3 regions of the Arthrobacter sp. CAN_A214 genome follow, and region 2 is predicted to be linked to each of the others. Evidence: riboswitches for the same ligand, from Rfam matches in the RefSeq annotation. Region 2 holds a riboswitch; each other region holds the start of a gene.
What was found. A riboswitch is a leader RNA that binds a small molecule or an ion and turns the genes downstream of it on or off. The one in region 2 is predicted to bind thiamine pyrophosphate.
Positions count from the first base shown of each region.

Region 1: it holds a riboswitch for thiamine pyrophosphate, as region 2 does, so the genes downstream of both, IWX65_RS13515 (ECF transporter S component) here and IWX65_RS15535 (sodium:solute symporter family transporter) in region 2, are expected to answer to the same signal.
Region 3: it holds a riboswitch for thiamine pyrophosphate, as region 2 does, so the genes downstream of both, IWX65_RS03520 (3-oxoacyl-ACP reductase) here and IWX65_RS15535 (sodium:solute symporter family transporter) in region 2, are expected to answer to the same signal.

Region 1 is NZ_JADOUU010000018.1:14,026-21,446, reverse strand. Features, by position in the region: gene IWX65_RS13525 (tripartite tricarboxylate transporter permease) at 1-1,164, shown strand, start outside; gene IWX65_RS13520 (MFS transporter) at 1,276-2,499, shown strand; TPP riboswitch at 2,561-2,691, shown strand; gene IWX65_RS13515 (ECF transporter S component) at 2,754-3,359, shown strand; gene IWX65_RS13510 (ABC transporter ATP-binding protein) at 3,356-4,849, shown strand; gene IWX65_RS13505 (energy-coupling factor transporter transmembrane component T family protein) at 4,846-5,643, shown strand; gene IWX65_RS13500 (amino acid ABC transporter ATP-binding protein) at 5,691-6,428, opposite strand; gene IWX65_RS13495 (amino acid ABC transporter permease) at 6,425-7,189, opposite strand; gene IWX65_RS13490 (ABC transporter substrate-binding protein) at 7,197-7,421, opposite strand, start outside.
Region 2 is NZ_JADOUU010000032.1:3,681-11,101, forward strand. Features, by position in the region: gene thiD (bifunctional hydroxymethylpyrimidine kinase/phosphomethylpyrimidine kinase) at 1-434, opposite strand, end outside; gene thiE (thiamine phosphate synthase) at 422-1,039, opposite strand; gene thiM (hydroxyethylthiazole kinase) at 1,090-1,923, opposite strand; TPP riboswitch at 1,915-2,017, opposite strand; TPP riboswitch at 2,151-2,265, shown strand; gene IWX65_RS15535 (sodium:solute symporter family transporter) at 2,258-3,721, shown strand; gene IWX65_RS15540 (LuxE/PaaK family acyltransferase) at 3,718-4,926, shown strand; gene IWX65_RS15545 (acyl-CoA reductase) at 4,923-6,470, shown strand; gene IWX65_RS15550 (3-oxoacyl-ACP reductase) at 6,470-7,267, shown strand.
Region 3 is NZ_JADOUU010000002.1:341,664-349,084, reverse strand. Features, by position in the region: gene IWX65_RS03530 (hypothetical protein) at 1-774, shown strand, start outside; gene IWX65_RS03525 (DUF7793 family protein) at 1,563-2,156, opposite strand; cyclic di-GMP riboswitch class I at 2,539-2,613, shown strand; TPP riboswitch at 2,938-3,033, shown strand; gene IWX65_RS03520 (3-oxoacyl-ACP reductase) at 3,080-3,844, shown strand; gene IWX65_RS03515 (recombinase family protein) at 3,974-4,165, opposite strand; gene IWX65_RS03510 (hypothetical protein) at 4,386-4,595, shown strand; partial or broken gene IWX65_RS03505 (helix-turn-helix domain-containing protein) at 4,662-4,856, opposite strand; gene IWX65_RS03500 (NAD(P)/FAD-dependent oxidoreductase) at 5,156-6,181, opposite strand; gene IWX65_RS03495 (class I SAM-dependent methyltransferase) at 6,147-6,986, opposite strand; gene IWX65_RS03490 (helix-turn-helix domain-containing protein) at 7,035-7,421, shown strand, end outside.

The DNA.
Region 1 (7,421 bases), on a different contig from region 2:
GTCGCCCGCACCTTCGGTCCGCCCGAACTGTTCCTGATCGTCGTCGTAGGACTGCTGACGCTCATCGTCATCGTCGGAAAGAATCGCCTTCTCGGTGTGATCTCGGCACTCATCGGGTTCGCCCTGGCAACCGTCGGCATCGATGTCGGAATCGGCGCACAGCGCTACACCTTCGGCTCCACCGAACTCATCAACGGAATCGACTTCATCCCGGTGGCCATCGGGCTGTTCGGTGTGGGGGAGATCCTTCATGCCATGTGGCGCGGTGGGCACCTCGAGAAACTCGATTATCAGAAGATCTCGCTCCGAGGCAAGGGTTTCTGGCCCACACGGGCTGACTTCAAGGAATCCAATGGCGCGATGCTGCGCGGCTCCTTCCTCGGTTTCTTCACCGGAACCGCGCCCGGCGCCGGGGCGACCGTTGCCTCGCTCATGTCCTACAACGTCGAGAAATCGATTTCGAAGACGCCCGAGCGTTTCGGCAAGGGTGCCATGGCGGGACTGGCCGGACCGGAGGCAGCCAACAACGGTGCTTCCGCCGGTGCAATGGTGCCGCTGCTGACCCTCGGCATACCGGGATCATCGTCGACGGCGGTCCTCCTGGCCGCATTCCTGATGTGGGGCCTGCAGCCGGGCCCGTTGCTGATGGAACAAAACCCCGAATTCGCCTGGGGACTGATTGCCAGCATGTATCTCGGCAACGTGATGCTCCTGCTGATCAACATCTTCATGATTCCGACGTTCGCCAACGTCGCGAGGGTGCCGTTCCGTGTGCTCGCTCCCGCAATCATCCTCATCTGCGCACTCGGCACCTACACCATCCACGGCAGCATCCTCGAAGTGTGGATCATGCTCGCCTGCGGCGTGCTCGGGTTCTTCATGCGCCGTTACGGCTTCTCTCCGGCCGCCCTCGTTATCGCGCTGGTCCTCGGACCTCTTGCAGAGGAGACGCTGCGCCAGACAATGATCATCTCGGGCGGCAGCTTCGGGATTTTCTTCGAACGTGCAACGTCGATGTGGCTGCTGGCAGTCATGGTCCTCCTCGTCGCCGTTCCGCTCCTGAGTCCCTGGATCAAGCAGATCGTCAATGTCCGGGTTCGGGACGTCGGAAGGCGCCGCCGTGAGCAGCGGCGCGCTGATGAGAAGAATGATGTGAACTCCTGACCCTTTGACTGCTCGCCCCGCACGGAGCGAGCGGTCAAAGCCACATTGCAACACCGGAAGTGAACAAAAGGAAGCGGGTGTAAGCGCCGGCGCCACTGGAGGAGCATCACTATGGCACGAGCCGCGCGGCCGGGACGATGGCTTTGGATGCTCGTAGCGGCAGCCATCCTCAGCCAGGGCTCCTTGAACCTGGCCCGGTTGCTGATCTCCTACAAGGCCCTGGCACTGGGAGGCGACGCCGTCGCCATCGGATTCATCTCGGCCGCCTTCGCGATCCTGCCTGCAGTTGTCGCCATCTCGCTCGGCCGGTTGTCGGACAGGACCGCCTGGTTGCGGCCGCTGATCGCCACTGGATTGCTGACCCTCACCGTCAGTTGCCTGCTGCTATCCGGTTCGGCTTCACTGCTGCTCGTGGCTGTCGGTAGCGCCGGGCTGGGATTGGGCCATCTCGCCTTCGCCATCGCGGCGCAGTCCATGATCGCCAAGCGATCCGATCCCGACTCGATGGATGCCGGCTTCGGTTGGTTCACCGCTGGATTCGCCCTGGGCCAGATGGTGGGCCCGCTCCTCGCCGGCGGGCTTCTCAGCAACCGAGGCGCTACCACCGTCGCGGGCCGTCTCGCGGACATCGACCAAGCCCTGTTGCTTGCCGGACTGCTGGCCCTGATCGCCGTCCCACTGATCCTGGTGAGGATTGGAAGCCGTGGAATGGCCGGCACCGCGGTCAAGGGAGCTGCAACCCTGGACGTGAAGGACTCGGTCGGCATGATCCTCGGACGCCCCGGGGTGAAGTCCAACATGCTGGCAAGCCTGGCTCTCCTGACCACCATGGACATTCTCATCGCGTTCCTGCCGCTGATCGCCGAGCAGCAAGGTGTCCCTCCGCTGGTCGTGGGTCTGCTGCTCGCCCTCCGCGCCGCGGCCACCATTCTGTCCCGCATGCTGTTGACCGTCCTCCTGCGTCGATGGAGCCGGAACCAGCTGGTGTTGGCGAGCCTTTTCGGTGCGGCACTCGGCCTGGTCGTGCTGCCGTACGTGCTCGAGAACATCTGGATTGCTGCCGCGTCCCAGATTCTGGTCGGCTTCTTCCTCGGCCTCGGCCAGCCCCTGACCATGGCATTGATATCCCGGGCCGTGAGGGAAGAATCACGGGGGGCGGCCCTCGCCATCCGACTGCTGGGCAATCGGATCGGCCAAATCGTCCTGCCGGCGGCAGCGGGACTCGCGGCAGCTCCGCTGGGACCGAGCGGCGCCATCTGGATGACCTGCTTCGTGCTGGGTGCCGCGGGCGCAGTCAAGGGTATCGGCGACCGCCGTCCCCCTCCACCGGGATGAACAGAGCGACATCCGCGGTACTGGAAGCCCCTGCGGTGTAGGATCGTAACGCTTCACCAAACACATACGACAGGGGAGCGCCGTTCCGTCGCAGCCAGTGCTGCCGGAGCCGGGCGCTGAGAGTGCGGACAGCCGCAGACCCTCGAACCTGATCCGGTTAGTACCGGCGAAGGGAGTCGAGTTCTCAGAGTGTTTCTAGGAAGACCCTTCCCTGGAATACCCTCCCCTCCTGTACCTCAGGAGGATTCTGCATCATGGCAACAACGGCCCCCAAAGGCACTCAAACCCGCAGCCTCGAATGGCGCGTCGTCGACATCGTGGTGGCCTCGGTCATCGCGGTGGCAGTCGGCGTCGTCTTCTTCGCCTGGTCCGCGGGCTACTCGCTCATCAGCGGCATCACCGCCGCGTTCCCGCCGCTCGGAGGCCTGTACGTGGGCGGCTGGCTCATTGCAGGCGTCCTTGGCGGGCTCATCATCCGCAAGCCCGGTGCCGCTCTCTACTGCGAAGTCCTTGCAGCAGTAGTGTCGATGGCCCTCGGCACGCAGTGGGGTCTCCTCGTGGTCATCTCCGGCGCTATCCAGGGCCTCGGCGCCGAACTCGTGTTCCTGCTCTTCCTCTATCGACGCTGGAACCTGGGCGTCGCGCTCCTCGCAGGGCTCGGCGCCGGTATTGCCCTGGCGATCAGCGAGAACATCCTGTACAACTCGCTTTGGGCCATCGACTGGCAGCTCCTCTACCTGCTTTTCGCTTCCATTTCCGGCGTCGTCATCGCGGGCCTGCTGTCCTGGCTCGCGATGCGGGGGCTCGCCAAAACGGGAGTGCTCTCCTCCTTCGCCGCGGGTCGCACGGCCGACGTGTGACCCAGCACACCACGGCGCCCGTTGCCGTCACCGCCCGGAACTGGGGGTGGCGGCATGCGGGCCGCAGCCGCTTCGCGGTGAGGGGAATCGACCTCGAAGTCGAGCCCGGCGAGCGGATCCTGCTCCTCGGCGCATCCGGTGCCGGCAAGTCCACGCTCCTTTCCGCTCTGGCCGGTGTGCTGGGGAACGACGACGAGGGTGAACAGGAGGGCACCCTCCTCCTCGACGGCGGCAGTCCCGCCTCCCAGCGCGGCCGAGCCGGATTGGTGCTGCAGGATCCCGATTCGCAGGTCGTCCTTGCGAGGGTGGGCGATGAAGTGGCCTTCGGAGCCGAGAACCTTTCGGTTCCGCGCGCGGACATCTGGGAACGCGTGCACCGCGCGCTCGACGACGTCGGGCTGAATGTTCCGCTCGACCGCTCCACCTCGGCGCTGTCCGGCGGGCAGAAGCAGCGTCTCGCGCTTGCATCGGTCCTGGCCATGCAGCCGGGCCTCCTGCTGCTCGACGAACCGACGGCCAACCTCGATCCGCAGGGCGTGATCGACGTGCGCAACGCCGTTGTCCGGGTGCTTGACCGGGTTCCGGCGACGCTCGTTGTGGTCGAACACCGCGTTGAGGTGTGGGCGGGCGTTGTCGACCGCGTGGTGGTGCTTGCCGCCGACGGCGGAATCCTCGCGGACGGCACCCCGGAGGAGATTCTCGGCAAGGAAGCCGCCCGCTGCAGCCTTGCCGAGGCTGGAGTCTGGGTGCCGGGTCGGAGACCGGCGGTGGAAGGCCCGCGGCCCGGCGCCGGCGGGGAGGTACTGCTGTCCTCGGCCAACCTCGCGGTGGCACGGACGAAGCGGGGACCGGAGGTTCTTGCGGGCGTGGACGTCGAGTTGCGTGCCGCATCGGCCCTCAGCATCGTAGGCCCCAATGGAGCAGGAAAATCGACGCTTGCCCTCACCCTGGCGGGGCTCCTGAAACCCCGCCGGGGAGAAGTCACGGCAGGTACGTCGCTCGCCCGCGGAGCGGGACCCGATCCTTCGAAGTGGCGGTCGGCGGAGCTGGTGCAGCGCATCGGCACCGTTTTCCAGGAACCCGAGCACCAGTTCCTCACCTCCACCGTGGCGGATGAGCTGGAGTTCGGGCCGCGCCGCGTGGCCCGCGAACCGGAGGCTTCCTTCCGCCCCCGTATCGCAGAGCTCGCCGGAAGACTCCGTCTCGATCATCTCCGCGCGGCGAATCCCTTCACCCTGTCCGGTGGGGAGAAACGGCGGCTGTCAGTGGCCACCATGCTCGCCACCAGCCCCGACATCCTGGTGCTCGATGAGCCGACGTTCGGACAGGATGCAGGAACCTGGGCGGAGCTCGTCGGTCTGCTGCGGGAACTGGTCAGCGAGGGCGGCTGCGTCGTCTCGGTCACCCACGACACCGACTTCACTGAAGCGCTCGGCAACCGCGTCCTCGACGTCGGGTCTGTTGCTGACGCCCGGCGGGATTCGCGATGAGCAGTGACATTCTCACGCCGTCGCTGACGGGCAGCACGCTGATCCGCGCGAATCCGCTTTCCAAGCTCTTCGCCGCCGGGATGATCACCGCGGTGGTGATGCTCAGCATCGACTGGGTCAGCGCTGCGGTGGCCCTCGGATGTGAGATCCTGCTGATGCCGCTGCTCGGCATCAGTGTCCGCGGTCTGCTGCTCCGGGCCTGGCCCCTGCTCATCGCAGCGCTGGTGGCCGCCTACGGCACGGCACTGCTCGCCGAAAAGACAGGCGACGTACTGCTGGAGATCGGTCCGGTTCTTTTTACCGAGGGGTCCGTGTCCGCAGGATTCGCCATCGGGATCCGGGGCCTCGCGCTGGCCCTGCCCGGTATTTTCCTCGCCGTCTCCACCGACCCGACCGATCTGGCCGATGCCCTCGCGCAGAAGCTGCGCGCGCCGCACCGCTTCGTGCTCGGCGCGCTCGCGGCACTGCGCCTGGTGGGCCTTCTGGTGGAGGAGTGGCAGACCCTCGGGCTCGCGCGTCATGCCCGCGGTGCAGGAGCCGAAGGAAACGCGCTGGTACGCACGCGCAACTTCCTCGGCCAGGCTTTCGGCCTCCTTGTGCAGGCAATCCGGCGTGCCACCCGACTCGCGGTCGCCATGGAGGCGCGGGGCTTCGGGGCGGGCCGGCGTACCTGGGCCCGCGAGAGTAGATTCAGCCCGCTCGACGCGGTCGTCGCGGCGGGAGGTGTGGTAATCGCCGCGGCTGCACTGACGGCGGCCCTGCTGGCCGGGACCTGGAGCTTCCTCCTGTCCTGATGCCGGAAGGGCCGCCGCGACATGCGCCCGGCGGCTGAAGGAAGTCCCTAGAGCACGTCCGAGAGGAACGACTTCAGCCGCGGGGTCTGAGCGTTGTCGAAGAGGGCCGCGGGCGGTCCGCTTTCGACCACCACGCCGCCGTCCATGAACGTGACGGTGTCGGAGACGTTCCGGGAAAAGCCCATCTCATGGGTCACCACCACCATGGTCATTCCGGCCGTCGCGAGGTCGGCCATGAGCGCGAGGACGCCCTTGACGAGTTCCGGGTCCAGCGCCGAGGTCGCCTCATCGAAGAACATGACCTCGGGGTCCATGGCAAGGGCCCTGGCGATGGCGACACGCTGCTGCTGGCCGCCGGACAGGTTGGCAGGGCGAACCTCCGCCTTGTGCTTCAGCCCCACCTGGTCGAGTTGGGCCAGTGCCTTCTCGCGCGCCTCGTCCGCGGACATGCCGCGGAGCTTCCGCAGGGCCAGTGAGACGTTGTCCACGACGGTCTTGTGCGGGAACAGGTTGAACTGCTGGAACACCATGCCGATGCGGCGGCGCAGTTCGTCCGGATTGTCCTTGAGGACCGAGCGCCCGTCGAGCAGGATGTCGCCCTGGTCCGGTTCGATGAGCCGGTTCAGGACCCGCAGCAGGGTCGACTTGCCTGAGCCGGACGGACCGATCACCGAGGCCGTGGTGCCTCGCTCCACGTGCAGGTCGATACCGCGGAGCACATGGTTGGAACCGAAGGAGAGGTGGAGGTTGCGCCCGGTCAGGGTGCCTGATTCAAGCGTGCTCATGTTCTTGCTCCTTCGCCGATCCGGGCGGCGATATCATCGGGTTCGGGCTTCTCGCGCTTACCCATCCGCAGACGGTTGTCGATGTAGTTGACCAGGTGCGTCAGCGGAACGGTGAGGCACAGGTACAGCGCCGCCGCAGCGATAAGCGGTGAGAGATTGCCCGTATTGCTTGCCGCGTCATTGCCGATGCGGAACAACTCGCGCTCGCTGGCCAGCAGTCCGAGGAAGTAGATCAGGGAGGATTCCTTGATCAGGGCGATGAACTGGTTCACCAGGGCGGGCAGGACGCGGCGGACGCCCTGGGGGATGACTACCAGTTGCATCGAGGAGCTGTAGCTGAAGCCCAGCGCACGGGACGCTTCGAGCTGGCCCTTCTCGACGCTCTGGATTCCGGAGCGGAAGATCTCCCCGATGTAGGCGGCGGCCATGAGCGACAACGCCAGGATGCCCATCGGGAACGGACTCGTGCTGCCGGTCAGTTGCCGGAAGAGCGGACTCAGCCCGATCCCGATGAGCAGGATGATGACGACGGCGGGAACTCCCCGGAAGATGTCCGTGTACACGCGTGCGGCCCAGCGAAGCGCACGGTTCCGCGAAATGCCCATCACCGCGAGGATCATTCCGAGCACAGTCCCGATCACGCCGGAACTGATCGCAAGGATCAGGGTGTTCGGCAGGCCCACCGTGAGGAGTTCCGGAAGGACCGAACCCATTGCCTCCCAGTCGAAGAAGGTCTGCAGGAGTTGTTCGAAAGCGTTCATGCAGGGCCTACTTGACTTCTACGGCTTTGCTGCCGGGCTTCCAGTCGGTCGGCATTTCGCGTTCCGGGTACCATTCCTGGGTGAGCTCGGCCCAGGTGCCGTCCTCGATCACGGCGTCGAGGCCGGAATTCAGGGCATCGATCAGCGGCTGATTCTCGCTGTTGACTGCATAGGCAGTGAAGTTCTCCGTGTTGATGATGGTCTCGGCGATGGTGGTGCCGTCACCCTCCTT
Region 2 (7,421 bases):
GTGACCAGGTCCGCCATTCCCACCAGTTCCCGTAACGCGGTCTCCGCGTCGGCAGCCAGAAGCCTGTCCCCGCTGGTAGCGACCATGACGGGATCCAGCACCACCAGAGGCGGCCGGGCCCGGTCGAGCCACTCCCGGACGACGGCGATGGTCGCCACATCTCCCAGCATTCCGATCTTCACGGCGTCGATGGTCACGTCATCACTGACTGCTTCAAGCTGTTCGGTGAGGAACGATGCCGGTGGCGTGTGCACGGAGCGGACGCCGCGGGTGTTCTGCGCCACCAGGGACGTCACTACCGCCATCCCATACCCGCCCAGAGCGGCAATGCTTTTCAGGTCGGCTTGGATCCCCGCGCCGCCGGTCGGGTCCGTTCCGGCGATGCTGAGGACCCGCGGGACATCGCGCAGCGTCAACACTTTCAGGAACACCATTCCTCCTTCAGTTTCTGGGCCGCTGCCCGGGGATCATCGGCTGCGCACACCGCGGAGACGACGGCCACCCCGGCGGCGCCGGCGTCACGCAGCGGACGCACGTCAGCGCTGCTGATACCGCCGATCGCCACGCAGGGCAGGGAACTTGCCGTTATGAGTGTGCCGAACCCGTCTATTCCCATGGGTTCCGGGTGATCGGCCTTCGTGGCGGTCGCGTGAATGGCGCCGACCCCCAGATAGTCCACCGTCCCCTCCGGCAGCCGGTGCACGGCCCGGATCTCGTTGTCAGTTGCCGCACTCAATCCAATGATGGCTTCCGGGCCCACCAGGGTGCGGGCAAGCTCCACCGGCAGATCGGATTGGCCGATATGTACCCCTGCTACCTGCGCTCCTGCCGCGCGCGCCGCCAGGAAAATGTCCACCCGGTCATCCACCAGCACGGGGACCCTGTCACCCACGGATTCCGCAACAGCCATCAGCAACTGCAGCAGCTCCCGGGCAGGGGCTTCCTTCTCGCGCACCTGCACCATCGTTACACCTCCTGCCACCGCGGCGGCAGCAACAGCGGCCACCGACCGTGGGCCGCACTGACGTTTATCAGTCACCAGATACAAGGGCAGGTGTTTCCCGAGGTCCGCCCTGAGAGCCCGCCGGTTCATTGGATGCTGTCCAGCGTGCCGACAGGGCGGAGGTTCAGGCCGGCGACGACGTCGTCGGTGGTGATACCGGCCAGCCGGTCGAGGAATTCCACCGCGAAACTCCCCGGACCTTGCGCCCGTGCCGCGGCCTGCTCCGCCGCAAGGGTGTAGACACCCGTGGCCGCTGTTGCTGCCAGCAGCGGATCATCGGTGAGGGAAGCAAAGGCAGCCATCACCGCACCGAGCGCGCACCCACCACCGGTCACCCGGGTCAGCAGCGAGTGCCCGTTCGCCATGCCTGTAGCCTCCCCGTCAGGTCCGACCAGCAGATCCACCGCACCGGATACTGCCACCGTCGAGGAAAACGAGGCAGCAAGGTGCCTTGCAGCTTCCAGCGCATCCAGGGGATTATTCGTCGAGTCCACCCCCCTGCCTCCGGTTCCCACCCCGGCCAGGGCCAGGATCTCGGATGCGTTGCCGCGGATGATGCGTGGGCGGAGCCCGACAAGCTGATGCGCCAGTTCGGTGCGCACGGTCAGGGATCCGATGGCCACTGGATCCAGCACCCACGGTGTTTCAGCAGCATTCGCGGCAGCTGCAGCCTCGAGCATCGCGGCCCGCTGCTCGTGCCGCGGAGTTCCCAGATTGATCAGAACCCCGGAGGCCACGGAAGCGAACTGCCCGGCCTCCTCCGGTATATCGACCATCGCCGGGGCTGCACCGACAGACAGCAGGACGTTCGCGGTGAAATTTGTCACCACTGCGTTGGTGATGCACTGGACCAGAGGACTCCGGACCCTCAGATCCTCCAGCAGCACTGCACAATTCGACGATGTATAGCGAATAGCCATCCGCGACATCCCTTCGCTAGTTCGAACTAGATCAGGTTCAACGGGTCTTGATTCTCAGCTGCACTTTTAGCGGGCAGCACCCCGTGTCACTCCTGCAACCTTAGCCGTTCGCCTCGCCGTTCTGGAGCAGGGCAACTCGTTGGACCGCGCCCGGCTTCCGTCGAGGCCCGCCGGATGAGAAACACACCGAAGGGGTTTGAGCGCGGGCATCAGCGCGACTACAGTCGATCCTGTAAAGCGGGAGCTTGGGCGGGAACCAGGCTGAGAGGGCGAATGAAGGCGTCGCCGACCGCATGAACCTGTCCGGGTAATGCCGGCGAAGGGATGTGCTCTGATGCTCGGATTTTCCACCACCATCGTTCTTTTATCGATCGTCCTCGGGGCATTCGCCTGGGTCGGTCTGGCGGTAGGACGTGACCGCGACCTTGAAGAGTTCGCGGTGGCACGCAACAGCCAGAACGGCCTTGGGCTGGGCCTGTCATTTTTCGCTTCCGGTGTAGGCGCGTGGATCCTTTTCGCGGCACCCGAGGTCGGTGCCTCCGCGGGACTGGCCGGAGTGTTGGGCTACGCGGTTGCCATCACCATTCCCCTGATCGGCCTGGTCCTTGTCGGCCGGCGGTTGCGGGCACTGGTACCGAGAGGCCACGATCTGATCGAGTTTGTCCGGCTCCGCTACGGACGGATTATGCACGTCTATGTCCTGGCTATTTCGATGCTTTACATGCTCGTGGCCCTGGCTGCTGAACTGACCGCGGTAGGAGCCGTGCTCGGACGGCTCTCAGTTGTGGACCCTCGTCTTGGCATCGCTGCCGTTGCGGTGATTACTGCCCTGTACACGGCTTACGGAGGGCTGCGCGCCTCGATCCGCACCGACCGTTGGCAGTCATGGCTGTTGTTCGCCCTGCTGATCGTCGTCGGCGCAGCCCTGATCGCAGGCCTGTCCCGGGAGGGAACCTCGGTTGACCCTGCGCTCTTGACCGTGGACGCGACCGGCGTCGAGGCAGCATTGACGCTGATCGTGGCAGTAACGGCCACTACCCTGTTCCACAATGGTTACTGGCAGCGGGTATGGGCGGCCAAGGACGAGCGGGCGTTGTCCCGCGGCGCGGTGATCGGGGCATTGACTCGCTTTCCGGTGGTTTTCGCGGCAGGCATGGTGGGGCTCCTTGCCGCGGCCTACGGCGTCGCGCTTGGGACGCCGCCTGTTCCGTTCTTCGCCCTGCTGGACTTTCAACCCGCATGGGTCCTTGCAGCAGTCCTGATCCTCACCCTGGCCCTGGTCGCCTCGACGGTCGACACACTGCAGAACGGCCTCGCAGCCGTCGCGGTCACGCACGTTCCTTCCATGGGCCTGACCGGGGGGCGGATCGCTACGGTCGTGTTCACCGTCATCCCGGCCTTGGTCGCTTTCCAGGGGTTCTCGGTGCTGCGCCTTTTCCTCATTGCCGATTTGTTCTGCGCGGCCACCATTGTGCCGGCACTGCTGGGCTTATGGCACCGATCCACCACTACCGGTGCCGTCAGTGGTGCCCTGGCAGGCCTCATCGCTGCCCTGGGGTACGGCTTCGTAACGGGCGGAAACCTGCCCGCGGCCATCGCCGTCGCCACGTTCTCGGACGGACTCGCGCTGCCGCCGTTCCTCGCCGCACTGTCCGCCTCCGCCGCCGTCACCATCCTGGTGTCATTGGCGGCTAGCCGAAGCACTGACCTGTCCAGCCTCGACGCACGGATAACCCCCTTGACGTCGTCGCGTGACCAACGGGATCCCGCAAACGAAACACCGGAGGCAATCCGATGACCGCTGGACCCGACTCCTCATCGCAGGTGGAAATCCGTGACGCGCTGGATCTGCGAATTCAGGCCTATATTGAGCGCGGTGCCGCCCCGGTAGGGCCGAACGAGCACGGCAGCGCCGTAGGGGACGAGGATGATGCCGCATTCGGACGGCTTGCCCTCGAGCTCTTCGCCTACCAGTACGAACACAATCCGGCTTACCGGCGCTTCTGCCGTTCGCGCCGGGCGGAGCCTGGAAGGCTCACCAGTTGGGAACAGATCCCTGCCGTGCCATTGACCGCGTTCAAGGAACTGACTCTCGCCTGCGAGCCGCCCGAAGAAGCCGCGGCGATCTTCATGACCAGCGGCAGCACCAACCCCGCCCAGCGGGGACGCAACCACCACCCGCACCTCCACCTGTATGACGCGTCCCTGCGGACCGGTTTTGCCCATTACTTCCTGCCCGACCGGGAACGCATCCCCCTACTGGTCCTCAATGCCCCGCCGGAGGACCAGCCGCACTCCTCCCTCGCCTACTTCTTCGGGCGGCTCGTCGACTTCTTCGGCGCACCAGGGAGCAGCCACTTCATGAACGACGACGACCTGCAGTGGCGGCGCGTCGCAGTGGCCTTGCAGCAGGCAGAGGAAATCGGGGAACCCGTCGCCCTGCTTGGCACGTCCTTCGCCTACGTCCACCTCCTTGACGCCTTCGAGAAAGAAGGACTCTCCTTCCGCCTGCCGAAGGGGAGCCGCCTGCTCGATACAGGCGGGTTCAAGGGACGCTCCCGCGAAGTATCCGCCGAGGACCTGCGTGACCAGTTCGGCCGGCGCCTGGGAATACCCGATTCCTGGTGCGTCAACTACTACGGAATGACCGAGATCAGCACCCAGTACTACGACACCACCCTGAGGGACTCCTGGCAGGGCAACGAGAATCAGCCCCGCCGCAAAGCCGCCCCAGCCTGGACGCGGATCCGCGTGGTGGACCCCGAAAGCGGAGCATCCGCAGAACCCGGACAGCGGGGCTTGGTTGTCCACTACGATCTGGCCAATAGGGGGTCATGCCTGGCCGTCCTCGCCGAAGACGTGGGCTACCTCGCCGCGCTGGACAGCCTCCAGCAGGGCGCACAGGGTTTCGTCCTGCTGGGCCGCGCCGAGGGAACCGAAGCCCGCGGGTGTTCGATCGCCCTGGACGAGATCCTCGCCGCGAATCGGAACGGATCGACATGACAATCGGAACCGAACAGGGAAGCCCGGGGCGCGCAGGCAGCCCGCCCGCCGAGGGCCCGGTGCTCGACGGATTCTTCCTGCCCCAGCTCAGCCGAACCGAGCTCGACGAATTGGCATGGGAAACCCGATTTTGGGGCGGCGTCGTGCTACGGATGCCGGTCGTGACGCCGCCCCTGATCGACCTGGTGTGCCAGCGGCTCCTTCAGGCCCAAGCCGATTACCTTGCCGAGCGGCCGGTGATGGACATCGTCGAGGCGCTCGGGCGGGTGATCGCCAGGTGGTCGGCTCCGGACTACTACTGGAGGCGGCAGGCCGAACAGCTGCTGCCCTCGGTGACCGGATATGCCCCCGAGATGGTCCGCCGGGGTCTGAAGGACTACCTGAAAACGTTCCGTCGCGATCGGTTGCTTCGATTCCTTTCCCAGGACTTCGAGAATCCGCTGGTGCTCGACGACTTCCAGCCGAACCGGTCCGGAGGACGCTCACGAGCCTACGGACCGAGGCTGACCACCCAGATTTTCGCCGGCAACGTTCCGGGGCTACCGGTGTGGAACCTTGTCTGCGGGCTCCTGGTCAAATCGGCAACATTGGGGAAATCCGCTAGCGGTGAACCGTTGTTCCCGGTGTTGTTTGCCCGAAGCCTCGCCGAAGAAGACCCCGCTCTCGCCGCTTGCCTTGCCATCCTGCACTGGCCCGGAGGGGACAAGGAGATTGAACGAACGGCGTTCGCCCACTCCGAGGCAGTCACGGCGACCGGTGGACGAGCAGCCATCGAAAGCGTGGCAGCACGCCTGCCCGCCGGCATGCCGTTCGTGCCGTACGGGCACAAAATGAGTTTCGCCGTCATCGGCCGGGAAGCGTTGGCGCTCAACCGCTACACAGAGACGGCGCGCCGGGCCGCACATGATGCTTCCCAGTATGACCAGCAGGGGTGCCTCTCCCCCCACTGCCTGTTCATCGAACGCGGCGGAGCAGTGGATCCCAAAACCTTCGCAGCCACATTGGCAGCCGAGATGAGCCGCTTCGAACGGAGCAAACCGCGCGCCCGGCTCACCCTTGAGGAGAGCGCCGTCATTGAACGGGTTCGCTCCTCCTACGAATTCCGGTCCTACGACGACGAAACGATCGAGCTGTTCACCAGTAACACCGGCACCGGCTGGACCGTCATCTACGAAGAGAAACCGGAGCGTTTCGAACCCTCACCGCTGAACCGGCTCCTCCGCGTGCACCCCGTCAACGGGATGGACGACGTCGAGCGCCTCGCCGCTCCCGTGCGTCGCTACCTCCAGACCGCCGGCGTCGCCTGTTCACCCGATCGGCTGACCGATTGGGCACAGGCCCTCGGCCGGTGCGGCGTCGACCGCATCTGCGCTATCGGGCAAATGCCCGAACCGGCAGCAGGGTGGCACCACGACGGACGGGGAAGCCTGACAGCGCTGGTCCGCTGGGTCGACATCGAAGGAGCAGCCGAGGCGGCACTGGAACACTACGACCCCGAATGGACCCTGCCTGCACAGCAGGATTCAGCAGGAAGGCAACTCTGATGTCCTTCGGAGAAAGTCTGGGCACCAGTGACCTGCTGCGCGACCGCGTGGCCATCGTCACCGGGTCCAGCCGCGGCATCGGGGCCGCGATTGCCCGTGCCCTCGGCGCCCACGGTGCCACCGTCGTCGTGAACTACCTACAGAACCATGACGCCGCGCAACAAGTAGTCGAGGATATTGAAGCACGAGGAAGCCGCGCGGAAGCTTATGCCGCCGACGTCGCCGACGCCACGTCCGTGGCCGCGATGGTCGCCGATGTCACCGAACGCTTCGGTCCCGTGAACTTGCTGGTCAACAACGCACTGCGAAGCTACACGTTCGACCCGCTGACCCGCAGCACTGCGTGGGACATTCCCTGGGAGGACTACCAGACACAATTCCAGGGCAGCGTCGGAGGCGCATACAATCTTTGCCGGTCGGTTCTACCAGGCATGAAAACGGCCGGCGGCGGGCGGATCATCAACCTCGTCAGTGACCTCATCGAACGCCCCAGCATCCCCTATCACGACTACACCACGGCCAAAACCGCTCTCCTCGGCTTTTCCCGTAACCTGGCCTCCGAACTCGGGCCTTTCGGCATCACCGTCAACTGCATAGCCCCAGGACTCGTCTACCCCACCGATTCGAGCCAGGCTGCCACCGACGAACAACGCGACGAATTGGAAGCTGCTACACCGCTACGACGACTGGCCACCCCTGAAGACGTGGCCGGTTCAGTACTGTTCTTTGCCAGCGGATGGTCCAGCTTCGTGACCGGGGCCTGCCTGTTCGTCGACGGCGGGCTGGTCATGAAATGACCAGAACAAGAACAGCAACTGGCGGACGCGTCGATCTCGAGCGTTTTATCGCCGCCTCGGAAGACTCCGGCGCCTACCGGGCTTGCTGCGGACCCTGCACCTCTGCCCCCACCACGCAGCGGATGACAGCCCGGTAGCACCAGATAGAACCCCA
Region 3 (7,421 bases), on a different contig from region 2:
GCGCTTGAGCGGTTCCGTCAAGCGCTCCGTGCGGACGGTCGGGACCCGGACACCCTCTTGGACGGGACAACCCAGGGGCTGGTTCCGCTGTGGGGCTGGGTTTTGAGCGGACTAACAGGACCGGATGCGCCCGCGTGCACCGACCCCGCCACAGTGCCGCACGAGGACTGGCCAAGTTGGGAGCGCTTCACAGCCGAAACCGAAGCGATCCTCTCCTATGAATCCGTCCAGTTGCTCGATGGGTTCATCTCGTACCTCGTGCGGGTAGTGGAGGACCGCACTCCCACTGCTCAGTGGCAAATTGGTCAGCATCCGAATAAGCGCTACCAATTCCGCAATCACCCTGTGTTGGCCGGAGCCGATCGTCAGATCTTCTTTCCGGGGCCAGTCGCATCCAGCGCCCGGGAAGTGGTTCGCGGCCGAAGAGCACCCGCGAACGACGAGATGGCGGGATACGCCCAAGCAGTCATCGAGGCGCTGAGTGCCGAGGAAACCAGACACGAACCGCCCGAGCCGCTCGTCGAAGTAGAAGACCTCGGCGATCACCCGATCCGCGGCCGTGAAATCGAAGTGTCCTTGCGGGAAGACATCGCCCACGAATACTCCCGGCAGGTGGACCATATGGTCAAGACCCTGGCGATGGAGGACGGGATCACACGCGTCATCCGCGAAGACCGCGAAGTCCTCCTCGTCGCCACACCCAGCTGGAACACCACGCAACTTCAGGAATGGGTCACCCAGGCACTAAGGGATGCCGGAAACGACCATTCATAGGACATTCCTGCTCCTCAGCGCTCAAAGCGGCGCAAGGCGTGATTCACGGGCAGGCACTACCGCTGACTACTGGTATCAGGGGCCTACGATGCCCACTATTGCTATGGCGATGATTACAGCCGCCAATGCCGTGACCCTTACGATGAGGCGCTGGGCGGTACGCAGAACAGCAAAGCAGACCGCCGCCGGCACTAGGATCCCCGCCATGGCGATGGTGATGAGCATCGTTGTGTAACCGGGCCGCATACCCGCGTCCCTCGGCGCGCCTAACCCTGTTGATTCCAAGTAGATGGCGAGCACGCAGCCGAGCATGACGAGTGCACCAGTAATGCTGAGGGCGACGCAACCCCCGATAGCCATCTTCGAATCATCATGCGCGCACCCCCTCCCCTGCGAAAAATCCCCGTCCATCAGAAATATGCCCCATTCTCGGTGCTGTTAGTCGCCCCGTGAAGAGCACCGATATCAGTGCGGTGAGAGTTTTTCGGCGCGGCGCCCGCCATAGGTGATGGTGACGAGTTCTTCGTTGCCGACACCGAGGCTGAGTCTCGACGTGACGCATGGACCGCGTGGCGCGGGTCGGAACGAGCAGGGGAACACAGTCCCGGGTGGAGCCGCCCGGCGCTCTACCTTCATTAGCAAGCCCTGGCGATCAGCAAGACCACAAGATCCTGGGCTGATTCGCCGACAGTACCTTGACCGTGCACGTTGTCACTATATCCCTCGGGTTTTGAGCGGACGAGCGTGCCGTCCCACAATAAATGGTTCTCTGCGCTTCCTGAGGGGTGTCATCTGCATTTGGTGAGCCACTGTTGGGCGTCATTGATTGTGGTGAAGTGCCGGGTGGGGTAGGGCGGGTGGTGTTGTTGTTTGTAGTAGGCAGTGATCACCGGGTCTTCGGTCTCGACTCCGACGATGGCCAGGGCCGCGATATTCAGTCCCGTCGCGAGGGTGTGCAGCGCTTCTTCCGTCACGGAGATCAGGTGATTGAGGCGGATGAGCATCGGCGGGCAAACGGACGGACTGAGCTGGTTGGCCCGGTCGACGATTCCAGCAGCGACAGCGTTGTCGACTTCCGTACTGGCCACACACTCGAGCCATAACACTCCCCCCCGCATTTCGGCAGTGAAGTGCTCGTTGGCGGCAAAAGCACTGTCAGGATGAGCGTCCTTACTGTCTGGTTCACCGTCTTCCCTGAGCCAGGCAATGGCGTCGGACTCGTTGTCGAAGTACCGACTGGGCGTGGCGGAGCGGTAATTGAACGCAGTAAGGACCCTACCCACCTCATCCACACCAACGACGGCGGTGCGGGTGGAACATGTGTCATCAATGAGCAACTGCTTGGCCTCGACAGTAATCCGCTCGACCAACCCAATATGCACCAGCAGAGGCCGCTTTCCATGAGGAGATGCGGCCGTGACCGCCTCGATCGTGGAGTGAATATCCTCTGTGTGTATCGTGACGCCTGGCGCCCACCGCAGGCGCAGAAAGTTCCCATCATCGCTCAACGTGTACCGCCCAGAGGATGGCTCCTGAGACCTTTCCATTTCTCCCCCAGTTCTGACGATCCCTCGTCGTTGCCGCCCCGCCCACCCCATGATGCCGCATCTTCAATCACTACGTGGCACACAAAATGTTCCACTACGTGTGCCAATGAAAGTGACGAAAGGAGCTCGCGTAGCACCCTGGCCACAGACGCGGCTTTCTCGGTTACGCCGAAGGCACTGCGGCGTATGCCTAACCACCACCCCCCCCTTCTCGTTACGCGCGTTAAGGCGAACCCGGCGCGAGTCTGGGACGCAAACCCGCGGAACCCACGCGGTCAGCCGGGTTACCGAACAATGAAGGCCTCACGAATGCTCAGCGAAACCGAGCTGCTCAATACCCAGGGGACAGCTGTTGTTATTGAAGACGACCTGGATATCCGTAACCTCGTCTGTGCGTGCTGCGCCGAGCCGGGTTCGACGTGCGCTCAGATGCGACAGGGCGCGACGGGGTAGAGGTCGTACGCAGTAGTACCCCACGCGCCGCCCGTCAGGCCAAAAACACCAATGAATTTACAGTCCCCATCATGGAGCCCAGATGCGCACGCCTCACACGGGGGCTCCTGCAACCCAGGGAAATAATAGGCTTTCTGGGCTCGGAGAGAACGTGTACTCTCGAGGCAGTGACACGGGGTGCCGGTATCAACCGGCTGAGATGACACCTGTTGAACCTGATCCAGTTCGTACTGGCGAAGGGATGTCCTGCCAAACCCAGGTGTTATCGGTCCCGCATCTTTTCGCCCTGACCCTCAGGGAGCCTTATGCAGATTACAGAACAGATCGTCCTGGTCACCGGCGGTGGCCGCGGTCTCGGCCGCCGCATCGTCCAAGCCTTCGCCGCCGAGAGTGCCCGGGTGATCATCAACTACCACGCCAGCCGGGACGCCGCCCGGCAACTGACGAATCACTTCGGCTCGTCTCGGGCCGTGGCCCTGGAGGCTGATGTCACCGATCCCGAACAGGTGGCCACCATGCTCGAACGAGCGCAGGAACACTTCGGCGCCCCGGTCACCACCGTGGTGAACAACGCCCTGGCGGCCTTCTCATTCAATGGGGATGCCCGCTCACATGCAGCGAAAATTGGTTGGGACGAGTTCGCAGCCCAGTTCTCCGGGAGCGTCCGGGGGGCCCTGAACACCACGCAGGCGGCCCTGCCAGGCATGCAGGAACAAGGCTTCGGGCGGATCATCAACATCGGCACCAACTTGTTCCAGAACCCCGTGGTGCCCTACCACGACTACACCGCAGCGAAAGCGGCACTGCTGTCCCTCACCCGAACCCTGGCCAAGGACCTGGGCGGGCACAATGTGACAGTGAACATGGTCTCCGGAGGGCTGCTGCGCACCACCGACGCCAGCGCAGCCACCCCCGAAAAGGTCTTCGACCTTATCGCCTCCTCCACACCATTGAGACACGTCACCACACCGCAGGAATTCGCTGACACCATCCTCTTCTTCGCCTCGCCCTGGGCGAGGTCGGTTACCGGGCAGAACCTGGTGGTCGACGGCGGGCTAGTCATGGACTGAGCCGGACACCCATAAGCGCGTACCGGCAATTGCACCTCAACGCTTTCCTCTTCGGCGCCCGCCATCAAGGCAGCGCCCCAACTCCCCCGTGGAGCAACTAGGGGACATTTCGTACTGGAAACTGAACCTTCAGCAGTCCCCCACCTCATCACCCTCCCGTAGATGGTCGAGCAGCTTATCCAGCTCGGGCCTACCGGCCATCGTTCCGCTCACACCATGGTCGGTGAACATCCGGTTGCAGCCGGCCGCTTTCAATGTTGCGTGCTGCAGGTCTGCGTTCTGCTCCAGCGTGCTGACCCTGGCATACCCGATGCTTCCCATCTCGACTCGCCCTCAAGCTCATCAAAGGACTTTTTTACTTTGTTGAGAATAACCGCTGAGCGCGGACCCGCGGTGGGAGGACTGGCGGCTACGCCGCGTCACCGGCGTCGACGGTTCTTGAGCGGCGGTAGGCGGGGCGCGTGGCCAGGTCATGGCGGGATCAAAAAGGTACACCAAGCACTACGCCAGGCTGATGGACGATCGGATCGAGGAATTCATCATGCGCAAGGAACTGATCATGCTCATCGCGGCCGAACTCGACGTCGAAAACTGCCAACCCACCGACTTCCCCAAGCCACGCCGGATGTACGTGTGGATCCGCTATCCCTCAAAAGCAATTCGCATCCAAGCGCATGCGATCGCCTACACACGGACAGCGGTGAAGATCCGATTCCTCGAACCGTTGATCAAAATCCAGCGTGAGGGCTGAATGTGGCTCAATGCGATCACGCTTGCGTCACCCAATGACGGGGACTGATTTGGAGGCGTAGGCCCCTTATCCCGATGCCTCCGGTGGAGTGTCGACGTCCCCTCGGGCAATGTGGGTCCGAGCTTTAGCGTAGGCACCGGTGATGTAGTCCTCGAGCTTGGCGCGTTCGATGCGCCACTGGCCTCGGCCGCCAATCTGAATGGCTGGCAGCTCTCCTGACTGGATGAGTCCTCGGATGGTGCTGTGCTTGGTGTTCAGCTCGTCTGCTACCTCCTACCTGCTACCTGCTGCAGGGAGAGGAAGCGCAGCGGCCTGGACTGCTCATCAAGGGAGTGCTCTGTCATGTACCCAGCATTCCAGCTACCGAACACTGCGCCGTCGATCGACGCCTTAAAGGGTGGAAGCGGAACCGCACCATGAACTACTCCCCGGAATTCAGACCGGTGATGAAGATCGTAGGGGATGGTTCGTTGGCTGACATGGGCTGTTTCGTTGTGCAGAGCGGGCCTTTGTTGAGCCCCTCGACGACGGGGGCATCCGATGGGACGCCATCGGTGTGATTAGCGGTTGATCGGGTTTCCTAGGACGATCTCGCCGATAATCGCGGAGGCTGCTGCGAGTCCGCTGGCTGCTGCGTTGATGACTTGGGCCATGGGTTCGCTGGTGTTGCCTGCAGTCCATATTCCGGGCACGCTGGTGGCGCCGTTGGGGCCGGTCTCAATACGGGTGGCGACAACGTGATCGTTGATGGTGAGGTCGGTGGGGAACAGGCCGAGGGGGGCAAGGAAGTCGGCCCGGGCATGCACGGTGGTTGCGATGACTAGGACGTCGAGGTCGATGTGGCTGTCATCGTTCAGGCGGACGCCGGTCAAATCGTCATCGTGGCTGAGTACTTCGACCACGGTTGCAGGCAGGACGGCAATGCCCCGCTCGACCAGATCCTTGTACTGGTCCGCAGTAGGTGGTGCAGTGTGAGTCAGCACGGTGACGTGTGGGGTGAGCAGTCGGAACATCATGGCCTGATGGATGGCCATCGGCCCGGTGGCAAGCACACCAATGCGCTGGCCGCGCACCTCGTACCCGTGGCAGAAGGCGCAGTGCAGTACGTCCTTACCCCACCGCGCGCCAAGGCCGGGCACGTCTGGTAGTTCATCTTTGCCGCCCGTGGCGACGACGATCCGGCTTGCGCTGATTGAGCGGTCGTCGAGCGTCAATGTGAACGCCCCGGCGCTACCGTGGATTGAGGACACGGTCCCAGTGACGAGTTGACCACCGTATCGTTCGACTTCAATCTGTCCGAGCCGGTACAGCTCGGCGGGTGGCGTGCCGTCGCGGGTCAGCAGGTTGTGGACATGGCCAGCGACGGCGTTGCGGGAGGTGGTGTTATCGATGACGACCACGGTTTGGCCAAAACGGCCGAGTGTGACTGCGGCGCTGAGTCCAGCGGCGCCGCCTCCAATGACGGCGACGTCGTAGGCGTGGGAACTGGAGCTTTTGCGGTCGCCATGGGGTTTGTCGGCTTGGGTCGTAGCCGCAGTCTGTCCGGTGGTGTTATGCGGGTTCTCTTTGATGGTGTGTTGATTCATGATTGTTCCCGGTTCTGGTTGAGGTAGCCACCCAGACGGTGCGGGTGGTGCGAGGTTCGAGTTCGAGGTTGTTGGAGAACCGTTTGAGCAGGTCTTCAACTGCGTGGCGGTCGCTCGTGCTCAGGCCCGCCAAGTGCGAAAAGCGCGCGAACCACTGTTGGGCGTACTCCCGCGCGGCAGGGGTGACGGGTGCGGTGGTCGTTACCTCGGACTTGGCGACGATGAGGCCGGCGTCCTCGATCACTGACGTCCAATCGGGGTAGTGGTTCCATCCCTCGGCTGCCGCGGCGCGGTGGCAGCGCTGTTCCAGCAGCACTTCGCGGGGATTGATGAGGAAGCTGGGCAGAGTAGTGAGTTCAACGATGACCAGGGATCCATTGGGTGCCAATGCTCGGTGAGCTCCCGACAGCAGTCGGGCAGGATCGGCGACATGGTGGAGTGAGGATGATGCCCAGATCAGGTCAACCGGCGTCTCGGGTAGCGCTGGGAAGCCCTCGTCGAGGTCGGCTTCGATCACGGTAAAGTCCTGCTCGCGCAGCAATTCGAGCATCTGCCGGTTGTTGTCGACACACGTTATAACGGCATCAGGGTACCGTTCGCGCAGTAATCGGCTGCCTGCGCCGGTGCCAGCGCCGAGGTCGACGATGGTGTGCGCTTCTGGGCCGGTCAGGTTCAGGACGGCCGTGAGGTGCTCGCTGAACACCTCGGCATCGAGGTCGAGGCCGCGGTGCTGGTCCTGGTCACCGAACCGCTGGTGGTGCTCGTGCGGGTGATCTTTATTCTCGCTGGCGATGTGGTGACTCATAATCCCCACTGTAGACAGTGAATGCTTCTAAGGCATAGTCTCTTGCGTATGAAGCAAGATATTGACGCCCTCGTTCGTCAGCGCATCCGGGCCCTCCGTCTGGCCCGGGGCTGGTCATTAGATGCCCTGGCCAGCTCCTGTTTTCTGAGCCCTTCGACGTTGAGTCGTATCGAGACCGGGGACCGGCGCATTGCACTGGATCAGCTCGTACCGATTGCCCGCGCCTTAGAGACCACCCTCGATGAGCTCATCAGCTCCCAGGAGGATGAGGATGTGGTCATCCGACCCCAGCCCGCGCATCGCGCGGATGTGACCACCTGGCTACTTTCGCGTGACCGCGCCGCGGCAGGAGTGGTGGTGGTCAAGACACGGGTGGGTGCTGGAGTGGCGCTAGCACCCGAGAGCCAGGTGCATCCGGGGTGGGAGTGGTTTACC